Linked DNA regions of Teredinibacter turnerae T7901. The protein of the gene in region 2 interacts with the protein of the main gene of each other region in a pairwise test. Links are inferred from orthologs where the notes say so. Each region holds a gene or a part of one and is shown on either strand. Other genes may lie near its edges.

Evidence for each region. Proteins that work in one complex are often made in the same cells at the same time.
Region 1: the proteins of cysE (region 2) and cysK interact in binary tests that used the Escherichia coli proteins (3 or more experiments, as listed by UniProt). The link is inferred for Teredinibacter turnerae T7901 from one-to-one orthologs.

What each region holds. Positions count from the first base shown.
Region 1 is NC_012997.1:4,430,709-4,437,975, forward strand. The notes cover bases 2,568-5,422. They hold cysK (cysteine synthase A), read left to right. Parts: upstream 2,568-3,399; coding sequence 3,400-4,446; downstream 4,447-5,422. Other genes in these bases: typA (translational GTPase TypA), read right to left, coding at 2,568-3,017; nhaD (sodium:proton antiporter NhaD), read right to left, coding at 4,576-5,422. Outside these bases: TERTU_RS17815 (GFA family protein), read left to right, coding at 1-281; TERTU_RS17820 (hypothetical protein), read right to left, coding at 447-854; more of typA, read right to left, coding at 1,194-2,567; more of nhaD, read right to left, coding at 5,423-5,817; TERTU_RS17845 (hypothetical protein), read right to left, coding at 6,742-7,267.
Region 2 is NC_012997.1:684,524-691,928, forward strand. The notes cover bases 2,022-5,014. They hold cysE (serine O-acetyltransferase), read right to left. Parts: upstream 3,927-5,014; coding sequence 3,117-3,926; downstream 2,022-3,116. Other genes in these bases: efp (elongation factor P), read left to right, coding at 2,022-2,037; epmA (EF-P lysine aminoacylase EpmA), read left to right, coding at 2,145-3,113; TERTU_RS02920 (TonB-dependent receptor), read left to right, coding at 4,531-5,014. Also shown: TERTU_RS02895 (PilZ domain-containing protein), read right to left, coding at 1-311; EF-P beta-lysylation protein EpmB, read right to left, coding at 411-1,418; more of efp, read left to right, coding at 1,468-2,021; more of TERTU_RS02920, read left to right, coding at 5,015-7,389.

The DNA.
Region 1 (7,267 bases), 3.7 Mb from region 2 along the record:
CGCGCTGTAACTGTTCGATATGTCACCGATACCAGGCGCTCTGGGGCTATTTCAGTCCACAAGACGTGACCGTATCGACTGCGCACGATGTGGAGGCCGCCTACGCTTGGGGAGATAAAGAGCTGGCGTTTATCCATTGCCAAAATTGTGGTTGCGTGACTCACTACCGCACCATTGGCGGGGAAGGCGCTCCACGTATCGCGGTTAATTTTCGTATGGCAGAGCAGGAACAGATCAACGCAGTTCCACTACGTGAGTTCGATGGAAAAACAATGTTGTAATAACCATCTTGCAATAACGATGTTGTATTGTTGCAGGAACCTCAGCTTAACCAGTAGTTTCTTAGCGTGACCTGTCGCGCCCTACAGGACTTACAGGAATCACCAGGTTAATCGGAGGTTCCTACAGTAAAACAACGGCCAGAACACCGTTCTGGCCAGCGAGACTTAAGCGCCCAACCCCAGTTGCTGGTATATGGTCGAAGCGAGGCCCATAGCACCAATCACGCGCTCAGTTGCATCGGCGCTGCAGGACAGCTCGGCTTGTTCAGCCGCGGTTTGCATCCAGCTTTTCTGATAGCTGTTGAGGGTGGACTGCGGGATAAAACCCGTCTGCGTCATAAACACATTTATTGAGCTGACATAGCCTTCAAATCGGTTGGCCTTCTCCTCAGGAAGAATGTTGCACTTCCTGTTTAAGGCAAGCGCGGTAGAAATCTGCGGGTACGCATTCAAAAACTGCGTTAACAGACTCATGGTATTTACTGTGTTACCCATTCCACCACCGGAAGAGTTTGGTCCCCCCGTGGCACAACCAGCGAGTAAACAGAATACTAACGCGTATATTTTTTTCATTGTGATTTTCCTGAACGTATTTAACTGAAGCTAAGCGTGGCTGCTGCGCCTAAATCGCCCCATAGGTCGAGCGCTACGTAGTTTGAGCCATAATTAAGCGCTGTCAAACCCTTGCCGCCGAGAATGCTACCTGAATAACACCGTGCACATTTAATGACGTGAATACAGCTCGTGGAGTGGAGCGATCAACACGCGGAGCATATTTTGAATCGCCGCGAAAAGGTTGGAATATTCTGAGGGTACTGAATGAATTCAGTTGAATGGGCGGTAGACAAATAGCGTGAAATCGTACTCATCTACCGCCGGGAATATCAGCCTGCCCCGGTGAGCAGGCCTGGCTTATTTACCGCCTGCGGCGTTTTTCGCGCGCTTGCGGTCGTTCTCGGTGAGCAGTTTCTTGCGTAAACGAATGCTCTCCGGGGTCACTTCCACCAGTTCATCGTCTTCAATAAACTCCAACGCCTGCTCCAGGGTATGGCGTACGGGCGGGGTGAGCGTCAGCGCTTCGTCGGTGCCTGCTGCACGAATATTCGTCAACTGTTTGGCTTTGGTTGGGTTGACGACCAGGTCGTTATCACGGGAGTGCAAACCCACAATCTGACCTTCGTAAATTTCCTCACCGTGCCCCAGGAACAAGCGGCCGCGGTCCTGCAGATTGAACAGTGCATAAGCCAGTGTTTTACCTTTAACCATGCTGATCAAAACACCGTTCTGGCGGCTGGTCACATCACCGGCTTTTACCGGGCCATAGTGGTCGAAAATACTGGTCATAATCCCTGAGCCAGAGGTCAGCGTTAAAAACAGTCCACGGAAGCCGATCAAGCCGCGTGATGGCACAATAAACTCCAGGCGTACTCGGCCTTTGCCATCCGGCTCCATGTTGGTCATTTCCGCCTTGCGCAAGCCCAGTTCTTCCATTACAGAACCTTGATGCTGATCTTCCACGTCGATAACCACGTTCTCGAACGGCTCCTGAATTTCACCGTCTACCTCGCGCTGAATCACTTCCGGACGGGAAACACCCAGCTCGAAACCTTCGCGACGCATGGTTTCGATAAGTACAGACAAGTGCAGCTCACCGCGACCGGAGACCACGAACTTGTCAGCGGTATCACCCTGACGCACGCGCAATGCCACGTTGTGGATTAATTCCTGTTCGAGGCGATCTTTAATATTACGCGAGGTCACGAACTTACCTTCCAGGCCAGCAAACGGCGAATCGTTTACCTGGAAAGTCATACTTACAGTTGGCTCATCGACGGTCAGTGCGGGCAGCGCCTCAATCGCATTGGGGTCACACAGGGTGTCGGAAATACCGAGCTTGTCGATACCGGTGATACAAACGATATCGCCAGCGGAAGCCTGATCCGTGTCCACACGCTGCAGGCCGTGGTAACCCATCACTTGCAAAACTTTCGCTTTGCGTTGTTTGCCGTCTTTATCGACAACCACAACCTGCTGGTTGGGGGACAGACTGCCGCGCGTAATACGGCCAACACCAATAACGCCGACATAGCTATTGTAATCCAGCGCAGAGATCTGCATCTGGAAAGGCTTGGCTTCTTCTACGGGAGGGTGAGGAACCTTATCCACAATCATCTGGAACAGCGGCGTCATGTCTTCCGCCAGGTTGTCTTCTTCCATGCCCGCAATACCGTTCAGGGCTGAGGCGTAGACGATTGGGAAGTCCAGCTGGTCTTCGGTGGCACCCAGGCGGTCGAACAGGTCGAACACCTGATCCATTACCCAGTCAGGGCGTGCGCCGGGGCGGTCGATTTTGTTGATAACCACGATAGGGTTAAGACCACGCTCGAACGCTTTACTGGTCACAAAGCGGGTTTGTGGCATAGGCCCGTCAACCGCATCCACCAGCAGCAACACGCTGTCCACCATCGACAATACCCGCTCTACTTCACCGCCGAAATCGGCGTGCCCAGGGGTATCCACAATGTTAATTCGGTAGCCATTCCAGTTGATGGCGGTGTTCTTGGCAAGAATGGTAATACCACGCTCGCGTTCCTGGTCGTTGGAGTCCATGATCCGCTCGGAGCTTTCGTCCTTGCGATCCAGGGTACCCGACTGCTTTAACAACTTATCGACCAGGGTGGTTTTACCATGGTCAACATGGGCAATAATGGCGATATTACGCAACTTCTCAATCACAGGGAGGGCCTCATTAAACGGGGTCTGCTCAAAAGGCGCGCATTATAGCGCCCGCTATAGGGCGAAGATAGGGATTTACGCGCGGGAATTGGCCCGCACGTTGACTTTTTCCGCCAACGCTCCCATATAATTCGACGTCTTACCTCGCCATGACAGGCACTGCCGGGCACATAACCCAACTCACGGCCAAATCCAGTCGCGAGCAACCGGCTTATCAGAGCACAGTTTTGTGTCGATTTTACGCCTGCGGCGACCCATTGCGACCCACAATATGGTTCGCAAACACCCGAATTGAACAGAGACTGCCCGGCGACGTCCAACAATAATATTTGCGCCAAACAGCCGCATTCTGCTCCAAGCAAACAAAAAGAGGCCCCCGACCATGAGTCAACGACACGAGAACATCCTCAGCACCATTGGCAATACGCCGGTAATTAGAATCAACAAGCTGGCACCGGAAAACGTCAATCTGTACGTTAAAATGGAAGCGTTTAACCCGCTCAGCTCGGTAAAAGACCGGCTGGCGCTGGGCATTATTGAAGCCGCGGAAAAATCCGGCGCACTCAAACCTGGGCAGACAGTGGTGGAAGCCACCAGCGGCAACACCGGCATTGGCCTGGCGATGGTTTGCGCACAAAAAGGTTACCCGCTAGTGGTGACCATGGTCGAAACCTTCAGTGTTGAGCGACGCAAGCTCATGCGTTTCCTCGGCGCAAAAGTCGTATTAACCCCCGCGGCGCAAAGCGGTACTGGCATGGTGAACAAGGCGAAGGAGCTGGCGGAGAAGAACGGCTGGTTCCTGGCGCGTCAGTTTGAGAACGAAGCCAATCCGGATATGCATTCACGTACCACTGCACAGGAAATACTTAACGATTTCAGTGACGTATCGCTGGACTACTGGGTATCGGGCACCGGCACCGGCGGCACGCTTAAAGGCGTGAGCCGCGTATTACGGGAAAAAAGCCCCAACACCAAAATTGTCATGACCGAGCCCGCCAATGCCGCCGAAGTCGCCAGCGGTATCAACCAGGAGCGCCACAGCGACGGCTCACCGTCCGCACGCCACCCCAGCTTTAACCCGCACCCCATCCAAGGCTGGACGCCCGACTTTATCCCCAAACTGGTGGAAGATGCGATGAACGAAAAGCTGTTCGACCTGAACGTGCCTGTTACCGGTGAACAAGCCATGACCTGCTCAAAAGAGCTGGCGCAAAAGGAGGGGATATTCGTCGGTATCTCCAGCGGTGCGACCTTTGCGGCTGCACTGGAGATCGCGAAAACTGCGCCAGATGGCAGCAACATTCTTTGCATGCTGCCTGATACCGGCGAACGGTATCTGTCGACACCATTGTTTGGTGATATTCCCGCAGATATGAATGATGAGGAATTGGATATCTCCAAATCGACACCGAGCTGTCAGCTGGGCTAGGTGGGCATCTCACCGGATGCGCGATCGGGTGAGATTGTACTGAGGACACGGCCTTACGAATGTCGGAAGAATGGTGCTGGCGTTGCAACTGCGACGCCAGCCAAAACAGGACAAATCAGCTCGGGAACCCTAGAGCACAGCCTGCGCCAAGTGGTAACTCAGCCAGTAACCCAGTGAATATGCCGCCAGCAGGTACCCGCCCATACTCAGGTAAGAAATAAAATTCACCTCTTTTACCTTGCTCATCGCGATAATTCCCGCTGCAGATCCGATAATCAACACAGACCCGCCAACACCCGTTGCGTAGGTAACCGACAGCCAGCTTGCCGTATCCATAGACACATCAGCCTTCAGCAACGCCGCGGTAAGCGGCACATTGTCGAGGACCGCAGAAACCAGGCCCAACACATAGTTAGCCGCCGACGTAGGGAGATGGTCGTAGACGCTGGTGAGGTAATTCAACACGCCCACCTCTTTCAACATACCCACGATCAGCAGCACGCCGAGGAAAAACAGCAGTGTGTCGAACTCAATTTCGCGGATATAGTTGAGAATATTGCGGTTGGCCTTCTTGCGGAACAAATACTGCGCAATCAGAAACATACAGGAAAGCCCGAATAGAAACGTCAATACTGGCGGAATCTGGAAGGCCGCGTTAAGCCCCAGCGTGCCTAGAATAGTGGTAAGAAAAATCAGCGCAATCACCACGTCGGTGCGCTCTATCACCGCAGGCGTGCTTTCAAACACCACCTCGCCATTCATTCGCAACGACAGCATAACAGCCAGCACCATCACTGCGGTTAGAGAAGGCGCGACCAACAGCAGTAAATTCGCAATAGAAACTTTGCCGGAAAGGAAAATCATCAGCGTGGTGACGTCGCCGGTAATTAGCGAGACTCCACCGCTATTTACCGCAAATACAATCAAAGTCGCATATTTTAAGCGCTTGCGCGGCGCTACTTTGAGACTCGTAATAACGGCGAGAGACACCAGGGTGGCAGTGACGTTATCGGCAAACGACGAAAACAGGAACGCGAACATCCCCAGCAAAATCATTAGCGACCGTTCCGAGAGAGAACTGGGTAGAAGGCGCTGCACCAGTGAACTGACAAACCCCCGACTATTCAAATAGGCGACGAAGGTCATCGCTGACATGAGAAATAACCACAAGCTGGCAATTTCCAACAGATTCTCGTCCAAGTGCTCAGTGACATGCTCAACGCCCCCCTCTGACGCAGGCATCAGATAGGCGATCAGCCAGCAAAGGGTACCGATAAATAAGGTGGATTTCGCTTTATTGATATGAATAACATCTTCGAGTACTACTAGAAAAAATGCGGCTATAGCCAGCACCAGGATAATCGTTGTCATATCAATACCACATGTTTTGACGAGAAAGGGCGCGAATTTTAGCGCTCGAATCGCATATAGCCAACGTATTTATTGACGCAGATTGGCTGCGCAACGCGCTAAATGCAGTAACTAGCGGGAAGAAGGCGGCACGACAGCAGCCAGTGGCCAAGCATAGCGTGCTCGGGTGAAGGCCAGGGCGCTGCCGACCTTATCCCGGCATAATCAGACGCTGACAGTGCCCAAGAGTTCAGGGTCACATCGAAAAGGCATAGCTCCAGGCTTGGTCACTGGCGCTGCGCGCGAACGGCAGTCGAGCTAAGCCCGTAAAACCTGATGGCTCACTTTCGCAACGGGTATCGGTCGCGAGCAACACGCTAGATACAAACAGCCTTAAACCACGATAGAAATGCCAGATTGGAGGATGTTAACCAGAAACCGCCGGGTCGCTAAGAACTCAAACCGCAGGGATTAAACCGATCTACCAACAACTTGGTGAGTTGCCTTGCTGAGAGGGAGTGAAATATTTGAAGGCCAACGCTGAAGCCTTAGAAAAAAGAAGGGAGCAAAACGCTCCCCAATTATGGCTAGATGAATAAATAACGCTAAAGCGTGAATAAATTCTGAACATCCGCTCTACGGCAATCAGAAAATACTTCACACGTCATGGATTATACGTAGGCCTCACTTTTCTACCAACCAATACCGCAATATTCGGAAGCCTTGTCACATAAATATTTTTTATTCTCTTATTGCCACACCAAAGTGCTATCAATGATTCGTGCTTCCGCAGTATTCGAACCAGCGTTAAACTCATTACTTCGTATACAGCAGAAAAATTAATATCCGAAATACATAAATAAGGAAATCTAAATATATAACTCGTTATTTCCCCACTCACCTCAGCACAAGCAAAAAGGTGTACAGCCTTTTAAAACTAAAAGACTAGGTCTGCTCAAGATATTTTTTCAAAAGCGCAATTTTATCTGGCGACAGGCTACGGGTGAGCGGCATATAAAGCGTGGTATTGCGATACTCTGGCGAAATGCGTTTTAAAATTTCGCCACCAACAGCATTTATAGTTGCCTCGTCATTGAGAGGAATCCGCTTGGACATCGCAGGAAAGAGCACATAAAAGAAGCGGAGACATTGTTGGTAAACTTCATCCCAGGCCACCGTATCCGCCTGCAATAAATCCTCGACAGCACCCTCCGAATATTTACGCAACGAATTAAAGTAAGCTTGGTAACCGTTAACGGTATGGGTAAGCATCATAAATCCATCGACACCCATAATCTGGCCAAAGTTAACCGTGTATGACGTTGCTCCGGCAGGCACGTGTATTTCGCTCGGAAAGCTGACAAATTTCCCGTCCGGCAACTCTCCACTGGAGCTGCTGCTCAACGATACAGTAACGCCAGTGCGCAAGGGTCCACCATACTCAAGAATCAACAGTGAAATTTCGCTTAAC
Region 2 (7,405 bases):
TTTTGTGCGCTCTCCGGAAGGTTTATCGGCTGTTGCAGAAAGCTGCGGGTTAGACCCTGAACCGCGTTTTGCGCGGCTGGACGCAACGCTTCGAGGATCTCGAGACGCGTGTCATAGCTGCATTTTAAACGGGCAGCTTCGGGCAGGCTGTGGTAGAGCAGAATACTGGTTTCTGTGGTTTGAGTGGCGCGAAATTCGTTTGCCCACTCTTCCACTTTCGCCGGACGAGTCGCGCAGAAGCTCAACTTGGTGAGGTCCGTTGTTGGCAACTGCAGGTCGTTAATGTATTCAGGTAAACTCGGCTGGTTCATTCTAACTCTGGGTGTCTCCATCCCCGATCCATTTGCTAAAGTATAGCGGTTTCTGCATCTGACACCGTTTTTCGCGGATTTAGCGTCAGATTGCAGTAGCTAGCGAATGGGTGTTTTGCTCGGGGCTCCGGGCTCTTCCTTGACTAGCGTGGGGACCAGATAACCCGGGAGTTGGGCGAGAAGCTCTTCTCTGAGTCGCCTGGCGTCTAATTCATCAACTTCGTAGTGAGCGGTACCGGATACGCGATCCAGCAGGTGGAGATAGTAAGGTAGTACGCCGCTTTGGAACAACCGTTTACTTAGCTCGATCAGAATGTTTGCGCTGTCATTGATGTTTTTTAGCAGTACTGTCTGGTTAAGTAAGGTTATTCCTGCCTGCTTGAGAGCTTCGAAGACAGCCTCGACACTCTGGTCGATTTCCTGCGAGTGGTTGCAGTGCGCCACGACAACCATTTGCGCGCGGGTGGCGCTCAACAGTTCCAGCAGTGTTGAGGTGAATCGATCCGGCAATACAACGGGTAGTCGGGAATGAATTCGGATCCGAGTGATATGGGGGATGGCATCAATTTCGGTTAACAACCAGCGCAATTGTTTATCGCCCAGCATCAAGGGGTCGCCACCGCTGAGGATCACCTCGTCGATCTCCGGGCGAGTTTTGATGTACGCCAGCGCCGCCTGCCACTCGGTGCGCGAGGGGGTGTTTTGGCGGTAATCGAAGTGCCGGCGAAAGCAATAGCGACAATTGATGGCGCAGTGAGGCGCGGCGATTAATAGCACGCGGCCGTGGTATTTGTGGATAAGCCCTGGTGCAGGATTGCTTTTTTCTTCTTCTAGCGGATCTTCAGAATAGCCTGGCGTTACCGCGAATTCTTCTCCCAGGGGTAATACCTGTAGCAACAGCGGGTCGTTTGGGTCGCCTGGACGCATGCGTGACACAAAGGCCTCACTGACGCGCAACGGGAACAGCGCTGCTGCACGCTCTGCCGCTGGCAACCACTGGTTGTCCAGGCTGAGACGCGACAGGAGATCTGCGGGTTTGGTAATTTGATTAGTAAGTTGTTCCTGCCAGCTTTTGTGCTGCCAAGTTGGAATGGTGTGAGGTATCATTAGCGCCTTTTTTCTATACAGCAAAGATTCACGTACTTTTGAGGTCAAAATGGCTACCTATTCTACCAACGAATTCAAGAGCGGTTTAAAAGTTATGCTCGACGGCGATCCCTGTTCCATCGTCGAAAACGAATTTGTAAAGCCTGGTAAAGGCCAGGCGTTTAACCGCGTAAAAATGAAAAACCTGAAATCCGGCCGCGTCTGGGAACGCACCTTTAAATCGGGTGAATCTCTCGAAGGTGCTGATGTAGTTGATCGCGATATGCAATATCTCTACAACGACGGCGAGTTCTGGCACTTTATGGAGCCTGAATCGTTCGAGCAGTTCCAGGGCGACGCGTCTGTGGTCGGTGATTCTGCAAAATGGTTGAACGAGCAGGATACTGTTGTTGTAACCCTGTATAACGGTTCCCCACTGGCAGTAACGCCGCCTAACCATGTCGAGTTGGAAATTGTGGAAACGGACCCGGGTTTGAAAGGCGATACCGCGCAAGGCGGCACCAAGCCAGCCACGCTGTCTACCGGCGCCGTGGTTAAAGTACCTTTGTTCCTTTCCACAGGCGAGACTGTCCGCGTTGATACCCGTACTGGCGAGTACCTGGGGCGCGCGAACAAGTAATTTGCGCCTTGGTCGATTTGCGATGCCTATTGCGTCGCGAAACTGCTAGAAAAAGCTGACATAAGTCAGCTTTTTTTTCGTCTAACGCGATTGAGAAAAGAAAGAGTATGAGCTGGCAACCCACTGCAACAATGGATGCACTCGCGCGACGCGCTCAAATGATTCAGCAGGTGAGGGCGTTTTTTGCTGCCCGCTCAGTACTGGAGGTCGATGTACCGGTGATCGGACGAGCCACCGTGACCGATCTCAACCTGGACAGTCTGTGTGTTACTCGTGCGGTGGGGAGCGCCGGCAGCACCCTATCCGGTTATTTGCAGACCTCACCGGAATTTTTTATGAAGCGGCTTCTCGCTGCGGGTTCTGGTGATATCTATTACCTGGGCAAGGCGTTTCGCGCCGATGAATCCGGCCGCATACACAACCCTGAATTCACCATGCTGGAGTGGTATCGCTGCGGTATGGATGACCGTGCGCTGAGTGACGAGGTTGTCTCGTTGTGCCGCGCGATTCAACCGGGTGTTGCTGTCGTGGTTACCGAGTACGGCGCTGTATTTGAACAGCATACTGGCCTGAATCCGCACACCTGCAGTACTGAGACGTTGGCGGACTATGCGCGTGCTCACCTGGGGGTGGACTGGTTCGATGAGCCTCGCGGTTTGTGGCTGGATCTGCTTTTTACCCATTGTGTCGAGCCGCAACTGGGAGACGGTCTGGTGGTTATTCGTGATTTTCCCGCATGCCAGTGTGCCTTGGCGCGGGTCGTACCAGACGAAACCGGTGTGCCGGTCGCACGCCGGTTTGAGGTTTACTGGGGCGGAATCGAGCTGGCGAACGGGTATTGGGAGCTGGTGGATGCACAGGAGCAAAGAGCGCGGTTTATGCAGGACAACAAAGCCCGGGTCGCGCAGGGCAAACCCGAAATGGCGCTAGATAACGATTTTCTTGCTGCGCTGGACGCCGGGTTGCCCGAATGCGCCGGGGTGGCTCTGGGGGTTGATCGCCTGCTTATGTGCGCCTCGGGCTGCGCACATATTGGCGAGGTTATGAGTTTTCACGGCACCTCCCGATGCGACTAAACCCTAGCAATCACAACTGATTTGATGATTCATATCCAGCGCCGGGTTATCTGTATTGGGTTTGCCTACAGTTACCGCAGGCACCCCGACCACGGTAGTGTGAGGTTCGACCGGTTTTAAAACCACACTACCAGCCCCTACCTTGGCACCTTCGCCAATTTCGATATTGCCCAGAATCTTGGCGCCCGCGCTGATCAGCACACCGCGACGAATTTTTGGGTGCCGATCGCCCGCTTCTTTACCGGTTCCACCCAGGGTTACCGCTTGCATGATGGATACATCGTCGTCAACGACGGTGGTCTCTCCGATCACAATACCGGTGGCATGGTCGAGCATAATGCCCCGGCCGATCTTGGCGGCAGGGTGAATATCGACCCCAAACGTTAACGCAATGTGGCTTTGCAGAAAAAACGCAAGGGATTTTCTCCCCTGTTTAAATAAGCAGTTGGACACGCGAAAGGATTCCAGTGCGTGGAAACCTTTGAAGTAGAGAAACGGCAGTAGATAAGAATCGCAGGCAGAATCGCGATCAAATACGGCTTTAATATCCGCGCGCACGATATCGCCAAGATCGCAATGGTTTTCCAGCGAGTCCTCAATAATTTCCCGAACTTGCAACGCACTTAGCGCCGGGCTAGCAAGTTTGTTGGCGAGGTGAAAACTCAGCGCACTTTCCAGCGTGGAGTGATTGAGAATTGTGGCGTGGAGGAAGCTGGCGAGCGCTGGCTCTTGCTCCGCCTCTTGCAGGGTTTCCTGGCGAATAGTCTCCCAAACCGGATCTGCGACGACGGCTCGTGGCTGTTTTGCTTGCATGATTCTGCTCCCGACGGGTTGAGCGGCCTATTATTGGGGTTCGCCGCTGATATTTCCAGCGCAGCTAGTGTCGCAATTTCAGCGCAAATACTGAGTCAAATCGCCCCCGTCATTGGCTGGTGCTGGTTGAGATTGCCGATTTCGGCCGCGCTGGCGGAGAGGTCAAAAAAACCATTTTTGGCGTCAAAAACATCTCATATTTGTATTTATCTTCTTGTTTTACCTTGTATGCCGACGACTATCGCCCTCTGCTTTCCATCTACGCCTGAGCCTCGCTGTGGATAAGTTAGCCCGTTAAAAGTAAGACTCTCGATTGAACTCTCAGACCAAAGAAGCACCCAACAACAACGATACGTTGACCAGCACATACTAAAGGGTTAGCATTGTGTCGCTCATGCATTCATGTATACATGTATGCGTTAAGGTGCCAACATGTTTCTAATAATGGCGCTCCCTCAGTTGCCGGCTTCCAAAGCTCGGAGAGGTTTCGATATTTAGAAGTGCGGAACTAATAATAAATTCCCTTGAGGGTATCTCAGTGAAAATAAGAAATAGATTCTCAATTAGCAAAACCGGATTCTTGAGCCTTTGTGTAGCGGCGAGTATGGCTCAAGCCCAAAATTCATCAAATCTGGAAGAAGAGGTCCTGGTGACGGGATATCGCGCCAGTCTTCTCAATTCAACGGCGGCAAAGCGCAATTCCGTTGGGTTTTCCGATGAAGTGTTCTCGGACGATATCGGCAAGATGCCTAGCCAGAACCTGGCGGAATCGCTGTCGCGAATTCCTGGTGTGCGCATCGAGCGCGAAGTTACTGGTGAAGGTCAGCAGATTTCTGTACGTGGCCTGGGGCCTGAATTTACCAAAGTGGTGATGAATGGTAACTCCATTTCGGTTGCATCCGACGGCAGTCTGGGCTCTGGTCAGAAAGGACGTCAGGTGGATCTGGATATGTTCCCGCCGGAATTGTTCAGCTCGTTGGCGGTAAACAAAACCAGTAGCGCGCAGCAGGTGGAAGGTGGTGTGTCTGGTTATGTGAATATGCGTACCATACGAGCTTCTGATATGGGGGATGGCTCCCACTTTCGCGTAGGCCTGGAAGGGGCTTACAACGAAATGAGCGGCGAAACCAGCCCGAAATACAGCTTTATGTACGGCTATGACACCGAAAAATTCGGCGTGTTGGCTGGTATCGTAGGTAAAAACAGCAAATCGCGCACCGATGGTTTTGAGTCCGTGGGTAATTACCAGGATGGCTGTGTTGCGCATTGGTATGACGCCGTTGATGACGATGATCAGCCATTAGGACGTAAATCCGGCTGTATCGGAAATACGGAAGGGCGTGAAGGTTACTATCAAAGCACTGGAGCAAACACCTTCAACTATACCGACATCGCGACCGCCGATTACGCAGCGGCGCATCCCGGCGTTAATGTTGGCGATCAACTCGATCTGAATGCCGTCTCTGGCTTAACCGATGAACAGCTGGATAACATGAAGCTGCCTTACATCGGCCGTCCGATGTACACCTACGGTGATCGCGACTCCCTGTCGATGATTCTCTCCGCGCAGTTCCGACCCAACGAAAACATCGAAGCATCGCTGGATATTTTGCGTGCGGAAGCTGATCGTTCCTTCGTGCGTAACGAATTGGTTAACATTTATCGCCGCAACTATTTGCAGTATGGCCTCGCCTGGATTCCAGAAAACATTCAGTTGAATGATGACGGTGTGGTGCAAAGCGGAACCTTTTACAACAACCGCGCTTGGGTCGGTTCTCGGGCATACGAAGAAGAGCTGACCTATACCTCGATTATGCCGAGCTTACACTGGCAGATAAGCGACGTGTTTGTGATGGACCTGTCCGGTTCACGCACCGAATCTGACTTTGACCGCGATGAGCCCTACTTGCTCTATTACTCCGCGCCCGGGGTAATGACTCACGATTACAACAGCAAAATGCCCACGGTCACCCACTCGGTAGATGTAGCTAGTGCCGGTTCCGGTTGGACCTTCGGCGCAGGCCCGGGTACCGAAGGCGATGCTTACCAGGCGGGGGACTTCCGTTTTCAGCGCAATGCCCGCACCACCGAAACCACATCGTTTAAAGCCGATTTCGCGCTGGGTGAAGACGCGGATATCAGCGGCATTAAGTTCGGCGTTCACTGGGATGAAAACATTTCTGATACCACGGGCTTTACCGGTGGCGATGATTGGAATAACAGGGTGCGCACTTCCGACCTCAACGATAATTTCGCAAATTATGTGATTGATTCGCCGATCACTGATCTCACCGGTAAAGGTGTGAAAGGGATCGCGAGCGTTAACTGGGGGGCCGTTAAGGACGCCGTTGATTACGACAACTTCGTACCAGACAGCAGCGCTGGCGGCGACCAGTTTGGTTCCACTATCGGCGACATCGAAGAGAAAATCTTTGCGGTCTACGTGGAAGGTAACAGTGAGAGCGAAGTTGCCGGTCGTCCGTTCCGTACCAACTTTGGTGTCCGTTTGGTCGATACCGAGCAAACCATCTCTGCCAACGGTTTGACTAAAACGTCGGACTACAGCCGTATTTTGCCAAGCTTTAACGCTGTATATGACGTCACTGAGAGCTTTAAAGTCCGCGGTAGTGCATCACGCAGTTTGACTCGTGCGAATCCGTCTTCCATGTTCCCCTCCGCCGCCTGGAATGGTTCTGGTGTCGACGAAGTGGCGGTGGGCAACTACCAGCTGCAACCGTTCGAATCCACCAACTTCGACCTAGGTGGCGAATGGTACTTCGGTGATCTGGGTTATGTCGGCCTGAATTACTATCAGAAAGACATTACCGGCTTCGTAAAACCACGCGACAGACAGATTCCGCTGAACGAAGTTCAAGCCGCTGTGGAAGCGCTTGGCTATGACTTCGAAGTTTCCGAAGACTCGTTGACCGATATTCAGCTGGCTGCGGTTGCCGATTGCGGTGGTATTGAAGAAGGTACGTGCATGACAAACATCTCTGACGATGTGAACATCGAAGGTGTTACCACCCTCACTGGTTGGGAAGCCATTTGGGTTATGCCGCTGGATTTCATCGTACAGGGCTTAGGTTTTAACGCCAGTATGAACAAAATCGATCAGGACGCCAGTGACCCGGATGGTGAGATCTTCGGTATCAGCGATACCACCAACTTCACCGCATACTATGAAAATTTCGGTTTTCAAACCCGTGTGACTTACACCTTGCAAGAGGGTACGGAAACCGGAGGTGGTTGGTCGCCGTTGCTGGCGGATGATCGCGCGCAGTTGGATTTATCTGCGAGCTACGATCTGCCGATGTTTAGCGATTACAACGTGACTGTATCGCTGGACGCCTACAATCTGACCAACGAACCCATGCGTTCAGTGTTTGAGAGCGATGGCAACACCTTTAACCTGCGTTATCCTGGCGCGACTTACACACTGGGTATTCGAGCCAGTTTCTAATTAGACATAGCCCTCG